DNA from 3 places in the Zhaonella formicivorans genome. Region 2 is predicted to be linked to each of the others. Evidence: riboswitches for the same ligand, from Rfam matches in the RefSeq annotation. Region 2 holds a riboswitch; each other region holds the start of a gene.
What was found. A riboswitch is a leader RNA that binds a small molecule or an ion and turns the genes downstream of it on or off. The one in region 2 is predicted to bind lysine.
Positions count from the first base shown of each region.

Region 1: linked by a shared signal. The riboswitch ahead of EYS13_RS10825 (transporter substrate-binding domain-containing protein) and the one ahead of dapB (4-hydroxy-tetrahydrodipicolinate reductase) in region 2 are both predicted to bind lysine.
Region 3: linked by a shared signal. The riboswitch ahead of lysA (diaminopimelate decarboxylase) and the one ahead of dapB (4-hydroxy-tetrahydrodipicolinate reductase) in region 2 are both predicted to bind lysine.

Region 1 covers NZ_CP085524.1:2,218,383-2,223,108, reverse strand. Annotated here, with positions in the region: gene EYS13_RS10835 (DUF5693 family protein) at 1-1,091, shown strand, start outside; gene csaB (polysaccharide pyruvyl transferase CsaB) at 1,084-2,181, shown strand; lysine riboswitch at 2,308-2,488, shown strand; gene EYS13_RS10825 (transporter substrate-binding domain-containing protein) at 2,592-3,428, shown strand; gene EYS13_RS10820 (amino acid ABC transporter permease) at 3,491-4,270, shown strand; gene EYS13_RS10815 (amino acid ABC transporter ATP-binding protein) at 4,289-4,726, shown strand, end outside.
Region 2 covers NZ_CP085524.1:1,038,755-1,043,480, reverse strand. Annotated here, with positions in the region: gene EYS13_RS05140 (M16 family metallopeptidase) at 1-690, shown strand, start outside; gene dut (dUTP diphosphatase) at 702-1,160, shown strand; gene EYS13_RS05130 (aspartyl-phosphate phosphatase Spo0E family protein) at 1,261-1,434, shown strand; gene EYS13_RS05125 (hypothetical protein) at 1,871-2,200, shown strand; gene EYS13_RS05120 (YlmC/YmxH family sporulation protein) at 2,216-2,485, shown strand; lysine riboswitch at 2,555-2,739, shown strand; gene dapB (4-hydroxy-tetrahydrodipicolinate reductase) at 2,850-3,647, shown strand; gene dpsA (dipicolinate synthase subunit DpsA) at 3,743-4,642, shown strand; gene EYS13_RS05105 (dipicolinate synthase subunit B) at 4,654-4,726, shown strand, end outside.
Region 3 covers NZ_CP085524.1:784,502-789,227, forward strand. Annotated here, with positions in the region: gene EYS13_RS03825 (sensor histidine kinase) at 1-1,147, shown strand, start outside; gene EYS13_RS03830 (manganese catalase family protein) at 1,254-1,826, opposite strand; gene EYS13_RS03835 (spore coat protein CotJB) at 1,839-2,096, opposite strand; gene EYS13_RS03840 (spore coat associated protein CotJA) at 2,100-2,288, opposite strand; lysine riboswitch at 2,528-2,714, shown strand; gene lysA (diaminopimelate decarboxylase) at 2,804-4,150, shown strand; gene EYS13_RS03850 (site-2 protease family protein) at 4,420-4,726, shown strand, end outside.

The DNA.
Region 1 (4,726 bases), 1.2 Mb from region 2:
AGATGCCAACCATGAGCCCCGAAATGGCTGTGGACAGGTTTACTCTAGCGGTGACCGACCGCAATATCCGGGCGATCCTGGTCAGGCTTTTCTTGAAGCCGGAATCTGAGGACTGGCTTACTTCCAATGTACAGTATATCAGCAAGGTGAGAAACAGCATCGAAGCCCAGGGCTTTACCTTTGGCCGGCCCGCAGCCCTGGAAGGGCCCCTGTATTACGGCTTTTTAAACCTGGTGATCGGGTTAGGGGTAATTGCCGGAGGGGTGCTGCTCCTGCGCCTTTTAGGCTGGCAGCTCCCCGCCTACGGTTTGGGAGCACTGGCTGTCTTTGGCTGGCTGGCCTTAATTGCCGGCGGCCATGTAACCATGGCCAGGAAACTGATGGCTTTGGCTGCGGTGGTGATTTTCCCCTCCCTGGCCATTCTCCTCAATCTGGAGGAAAGAGGGACCAGCATAGGCAGGAGCATTGTTCTCCTGCTCAGGACCTCGCTTATCTCCCTGGTCGGCGCTCTTTTCACGGTTGGGCTCCTGGCTGATGTGAACTTCATGCTGAAGCTTGACCAGTTCAGCGGGGTTAAGGCCGCCCATGTCCTGCCGCTGCTGATTGTTGTAGTATTTCTGTTCTGGCGTTTGGAAAAGCAAAATGCCGGAAAGCGCCTGATTGAGTTTTCGGGCACCCATATTACTGTAGGTTATGCAGCTTTGGCGGCAGTTTTGGCCATAGCCTTTGCCATCTATATCGCCCGCACCGGCAACGATGCGGCGCCTGTCTCCGGCCTGGAGCTCTCGCTCCGCAGCTGGCTGGATAAAATCCTGGTGGTCCGGCCGAGGACCAAGGAGTTCCTGATTGGCCACCCCTTGTTGCTCTTGACTTTTTATTTGGGATACAGGCATAGGCTGCTGCCTGTGCTGCTTTTAGGCGCCATTGGGCAGATTTCCATGGTGAATACTTTTGCCCATATCCACACCCCCCTGGCCGTATCCATTTTCAGGGCTTTTAACGGCTTATGGCTGGGGATAATAATCGGCGTAATCCTGATTTTTGCATACCGGTTGGCTGAAAGAGCGGGAAGGCGGTTGTTCCATGGCTAGGATAGTGTTGTCCGGGTATTACGGCTTTAACAATACGGGGGATGAGGCGGTGCTCTTCAGCATCCTGCGCACTTTGCGTTCTCTAAAACCGGAGCTGAAGTTCACAGTGCTCTCCAACGACCCGGCAAAGACAAGCAAACAGTACGGGGTGGAGGCTGTCAACCGCTGGAAATTGAAGGACGTGTTTCGTGCATTAAGCCAGGCGGACTTGTTCATCAGCGGCGGGGGGAGTCTCTTGCAGGATACCACCAGTCCCAAAAGCATCCTTTATTACCTGGGTGTTGTCTGGCTGGCAAAGCTTATGGGCAAGCCGGTAATTTACTACGCCCAGGGGATAGGTCCCATTACCTCCGGCGTGGGTAAAAAGCTGGTGCCGTTGGTGTCCAACAAGGTAGATGTGATTACTGTGCGAGACCAGGCCTCCAAGGAGTTGTTGACCGAGCTGGGGGTCACCGGGCCTCCGGTTTATGTCACCGCCGATGCAGTGTTCAGCCTCTACCACCGAGAGATAGAAAGAAAACCGGGACAGGAGCTTTTGGAACGCTGCGGCATAAAGCCGGAAGACAAACTGCCTATGGTGGGAATTTCCGTGCGGCAGTGGAAAAATCTGACCGGCTACCAAAGGGTTCTGGCCCGGCTGGGGGATGAGCTCATACGGCAAGGTTACCGGGTGGTGCTTTTGCCTTTCCAGTTTCCTGATGACGTCTGTGCCTGTCGGGAAATTGCCCGTTTGATGCAGGAGGAACCGGTGCTCATCAAGGAACAGTGCAGCGTTACCGAAATGCTGGGGGTGCTGGGAGAACTGCAGCTGGTAGTGGGGATGCGCCTCCATGCGCTGATCATGGCTGCAGTCATGGGAGTCCCGGCGGTGGGGATTTCTTACGACCCCAAGGTGGACAGCTTCCTGAAGCTGACGGAGCAGCCCAATGCAGGCCGGGTGGAGACGCTGGACTTCGAGGTCCTCTCCCGGGAAGTGTTTGGCGTGTTGGCCAAACGGGAAGCAGCAGTGGCCAAGCTCGCTGAACGGGTCGGTGAACTCAGGGTGGAATCCCGTCAGACGGCAGAGCTAGCGCTGAATTTGCTAAAATGAGTCAGAGAACCGTCCCCTGACTCACTCCCCTGACTCACCAATTTTTATGCTAATTTGGGTTGACAAACAGGCTATGATGTTGTAAGCTTCACAATGTAACACAATTTAATAAGACCTCACTTTTAGAAGTGGGGTAGAGGCGCGATATTTAACAGTCTTTAGCGGAGTTGAGGGGCGGTGATGCTAAGGAGAAGGAAATGTCGCCGAAGCATATAATATCCTCAGTATTATATGCTGGGCCTGCAGTTAAGAGCTGTAGGACTGTCTCAATAAACTTCCCGGTTTATTGAGTTGCGCTATCTCATTTGGGAAAAGATGAGGCATTGGGAGCAACTAGTGTAATTGCGGCCTGAGTCTATCTCAGGTCTTTTTTTATATATTTAGATTTTATTAAGGAGGAGAAAAAAGTTATGGGAAGAAAATTATCAGTATTAGTAGCCCTATCCTTGGCATTGATTGTGCTCTTAACAGGGTGTGGGGCAAATAGTAGTTCAAAGGAACAAGTATCAGAGGGCGGAACATTTAGGGTAGGCATGGAAGCTGGTTATGCACCATTTAACTGGACGCAAATGGATGATTCCAATGGTGCAGTTCCCATTGAAGGTACATCAGAATATGCGGGCGGATACGATGTAGAAATTGCAAAAAGAATTGCTGAAGGTTTGGGCAAAGAATTAGTTATAGTTAAAACTGAATGGGATGGTCTTATCCCGGCCTTAACCTCAGGTAAAATCGATGCTATTATTGCAGGGATGTCACCAACTGCAGAACGTTTGAAAACAATTGATTTTTCAGATCCCTACTATAAGTCAGATTTAGTTATGGTAGTTAAAAAAGGCGGAAAATATGAAGGGGCAACTTCTATCCAGGATTTCAAGGGGGCAAAAATAACTGCTCAATTAAATACCTTCCACTATACCGTAATTGATCAAATAGAGGGTGTAATTAAGCAGCCTGCGATGGATAATTTTCCTGCAATGAGAGTTGCTCTTGAATCGGGTATGATAGACGGATATGTTTCCGAACGTCCGGAAGGTGTTAGTGCAACGGCTGCCAATGAAAACTTTGCGATGGTAGAATTTACAGATGGATTTAAAACATCGGATGCAGATACAGCAATTGCTGTCGGTCTTCCCAAAGGCAGTGATTTAACAGAAAAAATCAATGAAATACTAGCAGGAATTTCGGAAGAAGAACGTACAAGGATTATGGATGCTGCTATCGCTAATCAACCGGCGGCTCAATAATAATGTAAAACCGACTGTGTTTTGATACAGCCGGTTTTATCAATTTATAGAGGAGGAGAAATATGACATATGAATGGTTAGTAAAAATTGTTTCCAATTATTGGCCGATGTTTCTTCGCGGAGCCGGGGTAACGCTTTTTATTTCTATTATAGGTACTATTTTGGGCTCTATCATTGGTTTACTAATAGGGGTTGTACGTACTATCCCAATGCCTGAGGCAGGAATGAAAAAAGTACTTCTTAAGATAATTAATGCTCTTCTTTCTGCTTATGTGGAGTTCTTCAGGGGAACACCTATGATTGTACAAGCTATGGTTATTTACTATGGTTCGGCTCTAGCCTTTGGAATAGATATGGATCGAATGGTTGCGGCAATTTTTATAGTATCCATCAATACAGGGGCGTACATGGCGGAAATTGTTCGCGGAGGTATCATTTCTGTTGACAAGGGACAGTTTGAAGCTGCCCATGCGATCGGCATGAATCATTTCCAAACTATGCAAAATGTTGTTTTGCCCCAGGTAATTCGTAATATTTTACCGGCAACAGGTAATGAATTTGTAATAAATATTAAAGATACCTCGGTTTTAAACGTTATTTCTGTAACAGAATTGTTTTTCCAAACAAAATCAATTGCCGGAAACAACTTCAGATACTTCGAATCATTTTTTGTGGCCAGCATTATTTATTTTATAATGACCTTTACAGTGACAAGAATTTTACGTTTTATTGAAAGAAAATTGGACGGTCCGGAAAATTATGATCTGACCGGCAATCAGATGCAAGTGGATAGGCCAGAAGATATGCTGCGTAGGACAAAGGACTGGCCTAACAAATACTAGACGAAGGAGGAGATAAATATGGAAAAAGTACTTGATATCCAACATTTAAGTAAATCCTTTGGTACTAATGAAGTTTTAAAAGACATTAATTTTTCCGTAAACAAAGGAGAAGTAGTCTGTATTATCGGTTCCTCTGGTTCAGGTAAATCAACCCTCCTTCGTTGCATCAATCTTCTAGAAAAACCAAGTGGCGGACAGATCATTTATAATGGCAAAAATATTTTAGATGAGAAGCATGACATCTATGCCTATCGCACCAAAATGGGGATGGTATTTCAACAATTCAACTTATTTAATAATCATAACGTTTTAAATAATTGTGTTGTTGGGCAAGTTAAGGTTTTAAAAAGGACTAGGGAAGAAGCGGAAAAAGTGGCAATGAAATATTTGCAGGTTGTAGGCATGGAAAAATATATTAACGCTAAACCCAAACAATTATCTGGAGGTCAAAAACAG
Region 2 (4,726 bases):
AAGCACGAAGAAGTTGTAGACAAGCTTCAAGGTTTTTTTGCTAATTGGTATAAAAAAGTTGGAGATTCAAAACAACATGGACCGGTACCACAATCAGCAGTTGTCCTTAATCCGAAAGATACTGAACAGGTACAAATCTGTTTGGGGGCGCCAGGCTTGCCGCAGGGTGATGAAAATTCCTATGCTTTAATCGTGCTAAACAACATTCTCGGAGGAGGGTTAAGCTCAAGGCTTTTCCAGGAAATACGGGAAGAACGGGGGTTGGCTTATTCCATTTACTCCTATCATACGGCATACTTTGACAGCGGTCTTTTTACCATTTATGCGGGGACTAGTCCCAATAAAGTAAGGGAAGTTATTGAACTTACACTGAAAGAAATAGCAAAACTGAAAAAAAACGGGATAACTGCCGAGGAACTGCATAGAACTAAAGAGCAAATAAAAGGCAACTTGCTTTTGAGCATGGAAAGTGTTTCCAACCGCATGAGCAGACTCGGTAGGACTGAATTGTGCTACGGGAGAATAATTTCTGCAGAAGAAATTGTTCAAAAAACCGGCGAAGTCACCGCCGAGCTAGTTTATGATCTCTGCAACATGCTTTTTAAAGCTGAAAAATTTTCTCTTACTGCTATAGGCCCCTTTCAGGAAAATTTTGACTTCTACCATATATTAGAACAAATTGGTATATGAGGTGTGCGATTTTGGAATTTAAATTAAAAATAAAAAAAATGTCTCCGCTCGTGGGTCAAAAGGTGCCATTGCCTAGCTATGCAACTCCCGGCTCGGCGGGACTGGACCTCCGTGCTTGCCTGGAACATCCCTTGACGCTCTATCCCGGGGCAATCGCAAAGGTCCCTACTGGGTTAGCGATTGAGATGCCTTCAAAGTTTATGGTTGGTTTGGTCTGTGCAAGGAGTGGTTTAGCCAGCAAACATGGCATAAATTTGATTAATGGCGTAGGAATAATTGATAGTGATTATACAGGAGAAATAATTTGTCCGGTATACAATTCGGGTACAGAAGCCTACACAATAAAACCGGGCGAGAGAATTGCCCAAATACTATTTTTGCCGTTAGCCGTTGCTCAAATTAAAGTTGTAGAGGAGTTGCATCACACAGATAGGGGAGCAAAAGGCTTTGGCTCAACAGGTACAAATTAATGTAAATGTTTAGTAACATTGGAAATACCCGTATTTCTAAAATCCAGATATAATGTTAATAGTCATTTTAAACTTTACTCTGGCAGGGTGGGGGGTAATTATGGACCGGTTGTTAGAGCTGGCAGAAAAAATTGAAAATTTGCGCCGCCAAATACATAACTTGGTCAGGGATCCTAACGAAGCACCTGATCCAGCAATCATCAAGCTTAACCAGGACCTAGACTGTTTAATTGTAGAATATACCAGGCTAACCAAGGAGGCTCCGGGTAGTTAATCCGGGGCGTTTTTTTTATCTATTATGAAATGAAGCACTTATGTCCGCTGTTTTGGATGACTTCGCCAAGAGCGCTTAAACTATTCAGTCTCTTTGCAAGTCTTATAAAGTCTTTCTGCCGTACTCACGCTTGGTACAAGTCAAGTTTTCTTTACGTTTGACTACCAGCGGCACACACTGACGCGGGTGCTCTCGCTCCAGCGCTCTTCTCAGTCCATGTTGCCCAGCCGCTTACAGTCAAACGCTTTACAGAGCGATCTATGGCTTGTCAAAAGGAGCAGTTACGATATAATGGATTGCAATTTTTCATTTCTCTGAGGGTGCTGCGACGGCAGCCTAGGTGTCTGTCGTAAACTCTGTTCTGTTGGCGTATTTTGCCTTATAACGCATATTTTCCCAATGACTAAAATATACATAAATGTGAGGGGGGATGCGTATGTGGTGGAAACCAATCCTGCTGGTTATTTTGCTGTTATTTGTTTTGACGCTGTCTTTGCGGGAACAGATAAAATTGCGATATAAAAGCCAGGCTAAAGAACTTCCCCAGGAACCGGTTGGCGGACTTATATCACAGGCCTTAGCCCACTTGGTAGGAGTGGCTGGCGGCATTTATCTTTCCCTAATTATGCTGACTTCTTTTCTGGGGATAGCGTTTCCTGAATCATTTCAAATCTTAGGTATTTCTCTGGACCCCTTGGCCTTCATATCCCTTTTGATTGCTTTGTTGCAGCCATGGCTAAGCAAACTATATTACTCTTATAGGTAAGTGAGGAAAACGAGCATGAAGTTAAGTGAATTAATCGGCAAAGATATAATCAATATAGCCGACGGAGCTAGACTGGGGACCGTAGGAGATTCTGACTTAGTAATCAATATTGAAACAGGGCATGTGGAATCAATAATTCTCCCTAACAACGGCGGTTTGTTTGGATTTTGGCGCGGTAGTTCGCAACTGGTAATACCCTGGCAAGCAGTAAAAAAAATAGGCAGTGAAGTTATTGTCGTAGAATTAGAGCAGAATACGGTCCGCATGCGCCACTATTTGTTTTAAAAGGTATTGACTGAGGTAATAAGGTGTGCTATTATTTAAAAAAATTTGAAAGCGTACCTCATCTCTCGGAGGTGAGGTAGAGGCGCGGAGCTGTCAAGAGTACTTTTCAAGAAAAGGGGAAGATGATTGAAAAGGAAAGGGGCCTCCGCCGAAGTTCGCATGTTTCCCGAGGCTTGCGGGCTGGGCCTGCATCGAAGAGGTGCAGGACTGTCACTTGAGGAATCCTGGACCTCAAGTGGAGCACTATCTCGCTATCAGGAAGAGATTGAGCATTGCTACATGCGATTAAAAGGCTGTGGGCATTAGTATGCTCTTTCAGCCTTTTTATTTTGTTGAAAATAGGGAGGAGTAGGTCGGGTTTATGGTGAAGAAAACGAAAGTGGTAGTAACTGGAGCATACGGCAGAGTCGGAAGGGAGGTAGTGCGAGCAGTTTTAAACACAGATGATTTAGAATTAGCAGGGGCTGTGGATCTAAGAGGCCAAGGACTTGATGTTGGTTTAGTTGCTGGTCTGGATTTGCAAGGAATTACTATCACTGATGACCTGGAAGGCATACTGCAAACTAAGCATCCGGAAGTTTTAATAGATTTTACTACAGCTGAGGCTGTTCTGAAAAACAGCGTTATGGCTATCAATTACGGCGTATCGCCAGTAATAGGTACCACAGGTTTAACCACCGATCAGCTGGATGAACTTCATATCTTATGTGAAAAAAAACAAATCGGAGCTGTGATTGCTCCCAATTTTGCAATAGGCGCAATTTTAATGATGCGTTTTGCCAAAGAAGCAGCCAAATATTTCCCACATGTGGAAATCATTGAATTGCACCACGAACAAAAATTGGATGCTCCATCTGGAACTGCCCTGGGAACCGCGCAGGCAATTCTGGAAGAAAGAGGTGAGCTTAAACAGGGCAATCCACATGAGTTAGAAAAAATTGTTGGTGCCAGAGGCGCACAAGTACAAGGGATTCATTTACATAGTGTCCGGCTGCCAGGGCTGGTTGCTCATCAGGAAGTGCTTTTCGGGGGACTGGGACAGACTCTTACTATCCGACATGACTCACTTAGCAGAGAATCTTTTATACCTGGCATACTCTTGGCGGTCAGAAAAGTAAGGCAGCTCCGTCAGGTGATAATTGGTTTAGATAGTTTAATATAAATTGTTAATATTTACGCATGCGTGAACAAGCACCACCTATTTGTACACTCATATATTGGATAGTAGTGTATGGAAACTGGAGGAGGTCCAGATATATGAGTGAGGATTTAGCTGGCATTACTCTTGCAGTAATTGGAGGTGATGATCGGGAATTAGTGTTGGTTTCCGAATTAATCAAGCGTGGCGCACAAGTTAAAGTTGTCGGTTTTCCACCGCATCCGGAATTAAACGGAGCCAGAATAGTGAGCAGTTTGCTCATGGCATTGGACGGTGTTGACGCCGTAATCTTGCCAATGCCTGGAACTGATGCCAACGGGGTAGTAAGGGCAATTTATGCTCAGGAGCAGTTGATTTTAAATGAGGGTATTTTGAGCAGACTGCAACCAGGTACTCCGCTTTTCATCGGAGTTGCTAAACCTTACTTACGGGAACTAATTAAAAAACATAGCTTGCGTCTAATTGAAATTGCCGAACTGGATGATGTAGCAATCCTGAATTCTATACCTACGGCTGAAGGCGCTATTCAAATTGCTATGGAAGAGCTTCCCATAACCATTCATGGAAGCAAAGCATTGGTTGTTGGCTTTGGACGCTGCGGGATTACATTGGCCAGGACATTAAAGGCTTTGGGTAGTGACGTATTTGTGGCTGCAAGAAAACCTGCCGACTTGGCCAGATGTGTGGAAAGTGGATATAAGCCGGTCAAATATTCCGAACTTCCCAAAGTTCTCCCCGAAATCCAAGTAATCTTTAATACAGTGCCACATCTTGTTTTAGACAGCTCTCGTATTGCCCTGCTGGGCAAAGAGTGCTTAATTGTGGATATAGCAGCCGCACCGGGGGGGACAGATTTTCCGGCAGCGCAAAAAGCAGGGATTAAGGCAATTTTAGCTCCCGGATTACCGGGAAAAGTAGCGCCTAAAACTGCAGGTAAAATACTGGCTGATGTTTACCCGGGACTAATCCTCCAAGAACTCCACAGGGACAGAAAATAGGGGGTGCGGTAATGCGACTGGTGAACAAAAAGATAGGTTTTGCAGTAACAGGTTCTCACTGTACTTTGGAAAAAATATTGTCTG
Region 3 (4,726 bases), 250 kb from region 2:
TGAAAGAAACGAACAATTTAGGAACATGCGCAGGGTTAACCATGTAATGTTTTTTGCAGATGGCCGGCTTTTTTCCCCGAACTTTTTGGAACCAACTTTGTTAGAGCAGCTTAGACAGGAAGCTTTTGTTCAGAAAAGTGATACCGGTCGTTATTCCAAAAGTGTAAATACGAGAAGGTTATTTTATGTTATTAGAAAGGTAAAAGTGAGTGGACATGATGCTTATCTGCTGTCCTATATGTGGGAGACATACCGCAACGATCTGGTAAAAAAGCTATTTAGTCAACTGATGTTTATTATGGTTGGTGCGCTCCTTTTAAGTTGGATACCCTCTATTTGGTTTGCCAGATACCTGACCAGACCGCTTGTGGCACTGGAAAAGTATGTAAAGCGTGTCTCCGAGAGGGATTGGCATGAACCCCTGCAGTTAGAGCGTAAGGATGAAATTGGGAGGCTGGCTGAATCTATTGAGCGCATGAGACTTCAGCTTCTGCAGCATGATGAAACACAGCGTTCTTTTTTGCAACATATTTCCCATGAACTAAAAACTCCTGTAATGGTCATTCGCAGCTACGTGCAAGCAATACGCGATGGTATTTATCCAAAGGGGGATCTGCCAAGTACAGTTGAGGTTATAGATAATGAATCAGAAAGGCTAGAAAAACGTATTCATGATCTTTTGTATCTGACAAAACTGGATTACGTTTCCAAACAAGAGCCTGTACGGGATAATATAGATCTGGCAGAGCTGGTAGACGAAATAGTTGACCGGTTGCGCTGGCGTCGCCCCAACTTAAATTGGGCATTAGACCTGATACCTGTGGAGATTCAAGGAGACCGTGAACAGTGGACTGTAGCCATGGAAAATTTATTGGACAATCAAATTCGTTATGCGGAAAACACTGTAGAAATTTCGTTGGCAATGATTTCGGGGAATGAAAAGGCAAAAGCGTTAGTAAGAATTTGGAATGATGGCCCACCACTTGAACCGGGAGTGGCCGATACGCTATTTGACCAGTTTCGTAAAGGCTCTGATGGAGAATTTGGCCTTGGTTTAACTATTGTACACCGCATTGCTAATCTTCATCATGCGAAAGTATGGGCTTGTAATGAAAAGGATGGAGTAGCATTCTATTTGAAAATATAAAGCTGTCTGCATTATTATATTTTTTATCAAGTATCAGCCAGGCGGAAGAATTTAGGACACACCCTTTGATTTTTAGGTGTGTCCCTTTGATTACAGAATAAGGCAGTTAGAAAACTTTTTTGCTGTTCATGTACTCCTGCACATGAACCAGTGTTTCACCGAAACGCTGGAAATGTACTACTTCCCTTTCCCGTAAGAATCTTAAAGCGTCGATAACCCCGGGGTCGTCTGTTAAATTGATTAAATTTTCATAAGTTGCCCGGGCTTTTTGTTCTGCGGCCATGTCTTCATGCAGGTCGGCTACGGGATCGCCCAGAGCTGCTATATATTTGGCCGACCAAGGCACCCCGTTAGCATCCACCCAGAAGAGGGCCCTGTCGTGTTGGGCGTAATGTCCTCCCAGTCCCGCTTCTTTCAGAACTTCGATAGGGGCATCTTTGATTAACTGATAAACCATGGTCGCCACTATTTCCATATGGGCTAATTCCTCAGTACCGATATCAGTCAGGATACCTTTTGCCCTGTTGGTAGGCATGCTGTAGCGTTGATTTAGGTAACGCAAAGAGGCAGAAAGTTCCCCGTCGGGTCCGCCATACTGGGTAATCAAATATTTTGCCATTTGTACGTCGGGTTTAGTAATGCGCACAGGATATTCCAGTTTTTTTTCATAGACCCACATTCCAAGCCCTCCTTAATAGCTGAATTCCCAAGGCCAAGGATCTTCTATCCAACGCCATGGATATTGGCTGGGTGAATAACCATAAACGGTTAAAGGTCCATAACGGTTTTCATAAGTTCTTTTTAAAGCATTAAGCTCTTGAGTTACGCGATTATATTCGACAAGAGGTTCTCTTTCGCCAGGGTGCGTATCCAGATACAAAGTCAGTTCAATTGCTACAAACTCAAGCTCTTGAATTCTCCGCAGCATTTGAACTTGTTCGCGGTACATCAATTAAACCCCCTCCCGTTTGTGATAGGGCCTGTATAGCTCTGGAAAAAGTGTTCCTTTCTCTAAGGCTTCCTGCGGGTTAAAGATCCTGCCGTATCTTTGGTAAGGAATGTAGGCTTCAGCTAATCTTAGCCGCGGTGAGTAACTTTCGTGTTCATTGTGATACTCCGGTGCTTGATATTCTTTTTCCATGGTTTCCCTCCTTAATTACAATCCTAGTTTAGTATATTACAAAAGATGGCATGGTGTTACATTTCAGAGGATTTCTGGTAATCAGAAAACTATTTGTTTATAGAATGTAGTGGAAAATGGTCGAAACTAGCCAATGTGGAACGACTTACGGGGCAGGCATAAATATTTGTTATTGACAAAGTTGTCCTATGGTGGTATGATATCAATAACATAACTTAATAAAATACCTCATCTCTGTGAGGTGAGGTAGAGGCGCGAAGGGTCAAGAGTACTTATAAGGATTATGGGAATAAGGTGAATTATAAGGAAAGGGGCATTCGCCGAAGTTCAATGGCTTCCCAGGCTGTTGAGCTGGGTCTGCATTTAAGAAATGCAGGACTGTCACCCGGTTTTATCCTGGAAACCGGGTGGAGCACTATCTCACGTACAGGAAAGAGGTGGGCACATACCGAATTTTTGCGGCTATGGGTGTTGCTCATAGCCGTTTTTATTTTACTAAATAAGGGGCGATATAAATGAAATTACATGGCACGATGAAAATAAATAATCAAGGCCATTTAGAAATTGGTGGCTGCGACACCGTGGAATTAGTTAAAGAATATGGCACTCCCCTGGTTGTCTTGGATGAAGCTCTGTTCCGGCAAACCTGTCGCCAATATTACCATTATTTTGTTGAACGTTTTCAGAATGCTGAAGTTATTTATGCCAGTAAGGCTTTTATCAGTCCTGCTGTTTGTAAGATTATTGAGGTAGAAGGCTTGGGACTGGATGTTGTTTCGGGAGGGGAATTATATACCGCCTTACAGGCGGATTTTCCGGCCCGAAAGATATATTTTCATGGCAATAACAAAAGCCCGCAGGAATTGTCCATGGCCCTTGAGGCCAAGGTTGGCCGGATAGTGGTTGATAATTTTTATGAGTTAGAAATGTTAGATAAAATGGCTGAACTTTTCAAGGTTAAGGCGGATATATTATTGCGGATAACCCCTGGTATTGAGGCCCATACTCATGAATTTATTAAGACAGGACAAATTGACTCTAAATTTGGGTTTACTTTACCTAACGGGCAAGCTCTGCAGGCTGTGCGGGAAGCTATAAATTTGCAGAATATCAAGCTGCGGGGTTTGCATTGCCATATTGGCTCACAAATTTTTGAAATGGAATCTTATCGCCATGCAGCACAAGTCATGATGGGCTTTGTGAAAACCATCAAGAAAGAGCTGAACTTTGTAACTGAAGAACTAAATTTAGGGGGAGGCTTTGGCATTTATTACAAAGAAGGTGATACTCCTGCCCAGATTAAGGTTTACGCTGAAACTGTTATGAACACTGTCAAGGAACAAGCAAAACACCTGGGTTTAACAATGCCTAAAATTATAGTTGAGCCCGGTCGTTCCATTGTGGGCCCTGCGGGAACAACGCTTTACTCCGTGGGTTCGATCAAGGAGATCCCCGGCGTTCGCAAGTATGTAGCCGTAGACGGTGGAATGGCAGATAATATCAGACCTGCCCTTTATGGGGCAAAATACGAAGCCATCCTGGCCAACAAATGCACTCATCCAGCTGAAGAGACGATTTCAATTACGGGCAAATGCTGCGAGTCCGGAGATATGTTGATTCATGATATTATGCTCCCTAAGGCAGAGGCTGGAGATGTTTTAGCAATTTCTTGCACCGGAGCATACGGATACTCAATGGCTAGCAACTATAATTCCCTTGGCAAACCGGCGGTAGTTTTAGCTGTCGACGGCCATGCGGATTTGATCATTAAAAGAGAAAGCCATCAGGATTTGCTCAGGAACCACATTATTCCGGAACGGTTGCAAAAAGGAAAAACTATGTCATTTGCCTCAATGGGTTAAAAAAAGCAAGGAAAAAGTTTCCGCACTACACTTGTCAAGCTGTCAAACTATTTTACCACAGCGTGGACAAAGCTAGCGCGCCAATCAGGTGTGCGTACCCGTTTTGCCCACGCTTTTTTTATTTTTATAAAGGATGTGTTGCCTATAGCGTCTCTCCCGGCATATTTGCACAATCAGGTTTTGTTGAAGTAGTTTATGAAAACATGATATAATCTATAGAAATGCAAGACGAGACTGAGCGGTAAAAAAATGCTTTGGGGAGTGGTGGGATGTTTTTCGATAGCTGGATCGAAATTTTAGTAGGCATACCGGCAATTTTATTGGCTATAACTTTTCATGAGTTTGCCCATGGAAAAACCGCAGCAATTCTAGGTGATCCAACACCTGAAAATGAAGGTAGGCTTTCACTGAATCCCCTTAAGCATTTGGATCCTTTGGGAGCATTGATGCTGCTGGTGGTAGGCTTTGGTTGGGCCAAGCCTGTACAGGTAAACCCGTTTCATTTTCGCGGTGACCGGCAAAAGGGAATGCTATACGTAGCCCTGTCCGGACCGCTGATGAATCTAATTCTCGCGT